2 regions of the Desulfitobacterium elongatum genome follow, and region 2 is predicted to be linked to the other one. Evidence: a T-box and tRNA genes for the amino acid it is inferred to sense, from the RefSeq annotation. Region 2 holds a T-box; the other holds one or more tRNA genes.
The links. The T-box of region 2 lies ahead of ileS (isoleucine--tRNA ligase). A T-box ahead of a tRNA ligase gene usually reads a tRNA of that ligase, here a tRNA-Ile.
Positions count from the first base shown of each region.

Region 1 (3,530 bases), 260 kb from region 2:
AGGACCGAAATTCTTCGAAAAGAACGCGAGAAGTTGAATATTCTGAACAAAAACAGGATATTTCTGTAAAAAACAGGGATAATATCAATAGGTGTGTAAATGCGAATCCATCAGGGATTTCAGTGCCTGATGGAGTATATCGTGCAGAGCGGATTCTTTTACGTCTTTTACTCGAACAGTTGATTCCCGTCTCCGAAGTGAAAGCTCAACTTGGAGAGGGATTTTGGAAAGTACCTCACCACCAACAAATATTTAATAGGATTGAAAACGTTCGTTTTATTGGAAATGCAAGCATACCGAGCGAGGAGTCGAATTCACTACAAAGTGAGATGGCAGAGCTCATGCTCGAAGAGATGGATTTATCCAAGCCAGAACGGCTTTTTCAAGACTGCATCCGACAAGTCCTTTCGATTAGGGAACAAGAAACAGTCGAAGAGCTTCAAGCTCGTATGGTAGATTTAGAAAAATCCGGCGATTTGGCAGGGGCGATGGCCCTGTTAAGAGAGATAGGAGAGCGGTTGAGAAGTGGCGAAAAGTAAGGTCATGAGCACGCAAAAGAAGAATCCGAAGGGAGGAGGGGAGTCTGTGAGTGATGAACAATTGAAAGTTGACGCGGTCAAGGAACTCGTTCAAAAAGGCAAGAAAAAAGGTTCCTTAACCTACCGCGAAATCATGGATACCCTCCAAGGAATTGAGCTCACAGCCGATCAAATTGACGAAGTCTATGAACAGCTTGGCCGGATGGGAATCGATGTGATTCCTGAAGCGGGTGAAGTTGAAGCCTTGGAAAAGACTACTGAGGATGATATCTCGGAAGAAGGGGATGAATCTGAGGGGGAAGAGGAGGTCGATGTAGACCTATCTATACCCGAAGGTGTAGGAATCGATGATCCAGTTCGGATGTATCTGAAAGAAATTGGACGTGTTCCCCTCTTGTCCGCAGAAGAAGAGATCGAGCTTGCGAAACGTATGGAACAAGGAGATGAAAGTGCAAAAAGGCGACTTGCTGAAGCGAATCTGCGTTTAGTTGTGAGTATTGCCAAGCGCTATGTCGGACGTGGGATGCTTTTCCTGGATCTCATTCAGGAAGGAAACCTAGGGTTGATTAAGGCGGTTGAAAAGTTCGATTATGTTAAGGGCTTTAAGTTCTCGACGTATGCCACGTGGTGGATTCGTCAGGCGATAACCCGTGCTATCGCGGACCAAGCTCGGACGATTCGGATCCCGGTGCACATGGTTGAGACCATCAATAAGCTTATACGCGTATCTCGCCAGCTCTTACAAGAACTTGGTCGTGAACCCATTCCGGAGGAAATTGCGACTCAGATGGACATTCCAGTTGAGCGGGTTCGTGAAATTATGAAGATCGCACAAGAGCCCGTCTCCTTGGAGACTCCCATCGGAGAAGAAGAAGACTCCCATTTAGGCGACTTTATTCCTGATGAGGATGCCCCTGCTCCTTCTGAAGCAGCTTCCTTCATTCTTTTGAAAGAACAGCTTGAAGAAGTTCTCGAAACTCTAACTCCTCGTGAAGAAAAAGTCCTCCGCTTGCGGTTCGGTTTAGATGACGGTCGTACTCGGACGTTAGAAGAGGTTGGACAGGAATTCGGAGTCACCCGCGAACGGATCCGTCAGATCGAAGCGAAGGCACTTCGGAAGCTTCGTCACCCGAGTCGGAGTAAAAAGTTGAAGGATTACCTTGAATAAAGCTTGACTACCTAATTCGAATCTCGTATAATAAACTCTGCGAAGGGCATTCCTCGATAGCTCAATGGTGGAGCAACCGGCTGTTAACCGGTAGGTTGTAGGTTCGAGTCCTACTCGGGGAGCCATTTTTTATTTTCCTTCTCGGGCCCATAGCTCAGCGGTAGAGCGGCCGGCTCATAACCGGTTGGTCCTAGGTTCGAATCCTAGTGGGCCCACCACCTTATTAATTATGGCCCGTTGGTCAAGCGGCCTAAGACACCGCCCTTTCACGGCGGCTACACGGGTTCGAATCCCGTACGGGTCACCAAACAACAGTACTAATATGTAATCAAATGTTCGAGATGTTCGATTACATGGAAGAATAAAGAGAGATCCTTCTGATTTATGTTCAGAAGGGTCTTTCTTTTATAAAGACGATGAAATTTGATCTAATGAAATATAAAGAGGCCTTCGTTCGGAGTTTCGCTCGGCTACTGTGATTAGTTGGTATAATAGTACCTCATTGTCTCAAGATTATGGCAAGAACCAATGCGTTAGGCCGTTTTCTCAGACGATAAAACTGATTTCATGCCCAGAGCATAAATAGACTTAAAGCGGATCTAGCCCAAGCTTCCAGATTCTCCTATTGTGCATAAGATAGATTGGCTAGAGTTTCTTTAAGAGCCGTGAAAGAAGGAGACAAATGAACGAGCAAAATATATTAAAAAAGGTTTTGGAAGTAATCCAAGGGTCTCTGCCTGTTTTGGATGGAACTATAAATAACAACTACGGTCAAGTTGACAACGGGGTTGTGAATTTAGTGGATGATACAGTGGATGAACAAGCAATAAAGAGGTTATCCGAAGATTTTGCAAAAGCTTTAAACGACCGGAATTTTGAGCGATTGGACGGCAGGGCGGAGTATCATCTTTATACAGTGGACCATCTCATAGAACTCATAAAGAACAATGATGAGCAAAACACTATAAGACTATTTAAAGAAAATAAAATTAAATCCAAGTATGAAGGTTGTGACTTTCTCTCGATTGCTTTTAGTGAGGACCAGGAGCAAGCTGAGGTAGCTTATGACGTAAGGATCTGTGTGGAAAGCGCTGATGCCAAATACTTTAAACAGCTAAACAAAAAGAACAATAAGGCCAATAGAATTTTCGGAGGAATTCCTTTTAGCACTACTTATACGCTAATAGTAAAAAAGGAGAAGGGGACGTGGAAGATAGACAAGTTTGAAGCTTCTGAGGAAAATATAAAAATGGGTACTGATTGATAGATTTCTTCTGGAGCTCAAAGAAAAAGCTGCATAAGGCGATATTAAGAGTAACCATTGAGATATATCTCAATGGTTACTCTTAATATTAGATAGATGTTACCACCACCAGCAACACCAGCTCCAAGTGCCATAACTGCTTCCAACTTTCGTACTGACTAATAAACCTTATGAAACAATCCATCATAATGACACTATATTCCAGCAGCGGGGGTGCCCTTGCGCAAGTAACCAAACAACACAGGAATGAATATTTTATAATATTCATTTATATCCAGTTTATAGAAATAACCATAAAGTTAAATAGAGCTGATAGGAGAATGCATATGTTTGGGAAATATCGATCTATGCCTCAACAGAATATGGGGTTTCAACAACCTTTTGGCCAGGGACAATTCCCTGGAGGTGATTTTTATCCCAGGATGGGCTTAGGACAACGTGGTTTTAAACCCTGGGGTGGTATGTCCCAAAGTGTAGGGGGGCAGGGTTTTTCCGCACCTGGTTATCCACCTAAAGTTTTTGGCCAGCAATACCCACAGCAAATGCCATCAGCGCAACT
Region 1 is NZ_AP038772.1:922,172-925,701, forward strand. Features, by position in the region: gene dnaG (DNA primase) at 1-539, shown strand, start outside; gene rpoD (RNA polymerase sigma factor RpoD) at 526-1,707, shown strand; tRNA gene ACZ42W_RS04190 (tRNA-Asn) at 1,758-1,832, shown strand; tRNA gene ACZ42W_RS04195 (tRNA-Ile) at 1,851-1,925, shown strand; tRNA gene ACZ42W_RS04200 (tRNA-Glu) at 1,939-2,014, shown strand; gene ACZ42W_RS04205 (hypothetical protein) at 2,390-2,971, shown strand; gene ACZ42W_RS04210 (hypothetical protein) at 3,298-3,530, shown strand, end outside.
Region 1: it encodes a tRNA-Ile, which carries the amino acid that the T-box ahead of ileS (isoleucine--tRNA ligase) is inferred to sense. The anticodon was not compared.

Region 2 (3,530 bases):
GATAACCTGTAAGGGATCTACACCATTCCCTAAGGACTTAGACTGCTTTCTACCTTGCTCATCAACGAGGAAGCCATGCGTAAGCACAACACGATAGGGTGCTTTTCCATAAGCAGCAACAGAGGTAGAGAGGGAGGAGTTAAACCATCCCCTGTGTTGATCTGATCCTTCAAGATAAAGATCTGCAGGCCAGGTTAGCTCAGGGCGTTCCTTTAAAACACCCGTGTGGCTCGTTCCGGAATCGAACCATACATCCATGATATCCGATTCTTTACGGAATTTCTTCCCACCACAGGCACACGTCAACCCTTCTGGCACGAGTTCTTCCGCTGGATGAGCGAACCAAGCATCGGAACCCTCTTTACGGAAGATTTCCTGTACTTTGGTAATCGTCTCATCAGTGATAATCTCTTTTCCGCAATCCTCACAGTAAAAAATTGGAATCGGAACACCCCAGGTCCGTTGCCGCGAGATACACCAGTCTCCCCGATCAGCAATCATGTTATGAATCCGGTCTTTTCCCCAGGCAGGAATCCATTCGACCTTTTCAATCTCAGAAAGTGCCTCTTTGCGGAAGCCATCGATTGAAGCGAACCATTGTTCAGTGGCTCGATAAATAATCGGATTCTTACAACGCCAGCAGTGAGCATAGCTATGCTTGATCTTCTCTGAATGAACAAGGGCGTTAATTTTCTTCAAATCCTCGATAATGAGTGGATTAGCTTTATCCACCTTAAGCCCTGCATACACTCCAGCTTCTGCTGTGAATTTTCCTTGGTGATCCACCGGACAAAGGACAGGGAGTCCGTATTCTTTTCCAACATTGAAGTCGTCTTCTCCGTGACCAGGAGCGGTATGGACACAGCCCGTACCTTGCTCAAGAGTGACATGCTCTCCAAGAATAAGTACGGATTCTCGTTCTATGAAAGGATGCTGACAGCGCACACCTTCGAGGTCTTTTCCAGAGAATTGCTTCTCAACGGGAAGTTCCAAACTCCAGATCGAACGCAAATTATTCAGAAGTCCTTCCGCTACGACCCAATGCTCCTCCCCGACTTGAACCTGGACATATTCGAATTCAGAACGAAGGGTAATCGCTAAGTTTGCAGGCAGGGTCCAGGGAGTTGTCGTCCAAATCACGACATAGGTATTCTTCTCCGTAAGGACTCCCTTTCCATCTTTCACTGGGAACTTGACATAGATTGCATCGGAGGTCTTCTCCGCATATTCAATCTCCGCTTCAGCAAGAGCAGTCTCACAGGAAGGGCACCAATAGACAGGCTTTAATCCTTTATAGATATAGTCCTTTTTAGCCATTTCCCCGAAGACTCCGATTTGAGCCGCCTCATACTCCTTTTTTAGCGTCAAATAAGGATGATCCCAATCCCCACGGACTCCGAGTCGTTTGAATTGTTCCCGCTGGATCCCGACGTACTTTTCCGCGTACTCTTTACACATGGTTCGAAATTCTACGGGAGAGACCGCATGACGGTTAACTCCAAGTTTCTTAATTACCTGTTGTTCAATCGGTAATCCATGGGTATCCCACCCAGGAACATAAGGGGCATCATAACCTGCCATCGTTTTATACTTCACGATAATGTCTTTGAGCACTTTGTTCAAGGCATGTCCAAGATGGATATCGCCATTGGCATAGGGAGGACCATCATGCAAGACAAACTTTGGCCGCCCAGCCCGTGCTTTTTGAACCTCTTCGTAGAGGTGATTTTCTTCCCATTGCTTCAGAATATCCGGTTCGCGCTGAGGTAGATTCCCGCGCATTGGAAACTCAGTTTCAGGCAGATTAAGAGTATTCCGGTAATCCATACTTAATTTCCTCCTAAAGGTATTGATTCTAGTTTAACCAAAGAATGGTATATAATATAAAAATCCCTGACCCAAATAAAGGGACGGGATATTACTCGCGGTGCCACCCTTGTTGCCATTAATAACTGGCCACTCGGAAGCCGTTTAACGGGGGCTAGCCGGAGAGCTTACTCGAATCTTCAGCACCTCGCTCCAAGGGGATACACCTTAACTTACCTCGCGGGCTTTCACCACTCCCCGCTCGCTTAAGAGGATACACTAAGGACTGTCCTTGTCAACGCTTTATTCTGAGGATTGTATTCCCTATATTCTATGAGAACCTCACCCCATGTTCATTCTTTTTTGCGATATGTTACTCAAAACCTAGAACTCAATCTAACTAGCTTAAAACTTTCCGAGTAAGGGTAACCAACTTAGCTTGCCCTTCAGACTCGAAGGGTTCAGCCATAAATAAGCACAGGTAAGGAATTTTCTTTTCCTTCCATTCTTGTACCAACTCATCAAGCCAATCTATGTTCAGGCTCACTTGATGAGAATCAGCTTCAGCAGACAGGGCAACCACAACTCCACGCTGCTCCATTTCATCGAGCGCGCGAAACGCCCGATCGAGCAAATCGTCACTCCCAGCCATAAGAACATCACCTGCACGGTAAGGGCCAGCTTGTGCTTTCCCAATGCATAGGACTTGCGTTTCTCCTTCCAAATCCTTAAGGGAATTTGTCGAGGAGAGAAGTTCCACTTCGTGACGTCCCAGCTTCCCAGTGAAATGGGGGCGTTCCTCAGTATGTAATCCTAACCCTTGCACTAGGAAATCGGAGGCCAGTTCCGAGAACAAAATGCTTTTCATCTGTAATAATCTTCCCCTTCAAAATCGTCTGACCTTTATATTACCATGATTCTAACCCAATCCGCAAGCGCTCAAGAAACACGGTCCTGTTCGAAAGCGTCTGCCAAGTCCAATTGTGCCCTTAAAAAAGACTTCAGTTGAGTTCGAATCAATTCCCGACGTTTTTGAAGTTCTTCAATTTCTTCGTTTACATGTTCCCATTTCTTTTGAGCTTCACCCAAACGCTTTACTTTTTCTTGTTCTGCATCTTTAAGAAGGAGGTCCGCCTCGTGGCGTGCGGCCTGTTTGACATCCTCCGCTGTTTGCTGGGCAAACACCATTGTTTGTTGTAAGGTGGACTCGAGTTGCTTATAATGCTTTAACTCAGCCTCAGCACGCTGTAATTTCTCTCGAAGCTCGAAGTTCTCAGAAAAAACCACTTCAAATTCCTTACTGACATTTTGAAGGAACTTGTCAACCTCATCTGTGTTATAGCCCCGAACCCCTTTACGGAACTCTTTATTCTCAATGTCAATGGGAGTCAATGGCATAATATCCCCTCCTTCTAGTGTCTTTGTGGCTTATAAAGCACAGTATTCCAGGCTATTCTCCCTTTACGGGTCTCACTAGAATCCAGAAGACGGATTCGTCCATATCCCCGACACGAGATGATATCCCCTGGTTTCACTTCTGCATCTGCTTTTATAACGACTAAATCATTACGCTTTACTTTCCCCTGAGATATGAGTTCCTGTACCACCGTACGTGACATATTAAAGCTACTTGAAGCCACGGCATCTAAGCGAGAAGAGGCGACTGTAATCCGACGTTCCTCACCCGTATCCGGAAGAAGCCCAAGTTCCCCTTCAACACGCTG
Region 2 is NZ_AP038772.1:1,185,382-1,188,911, reverse strand. Features, by position in the region: gene ileS (isoleucine--tRNA ligase) at 1-1,827, opposite strand, end outside; T-box leader at 1,904-2,114, opposite strand; gene ACZ42W_RS05495 (hypothetical protein) at 2,207-2,674, opposite strand; gene ACZ42W_RS05490 (DivIVA domain-containing protein) at 2,746-3,204, opposite strand; gene ACZ42W_RS05485 (YlmH family RNA-binding protein) at 3,219-3,530, opposite strand, start outside.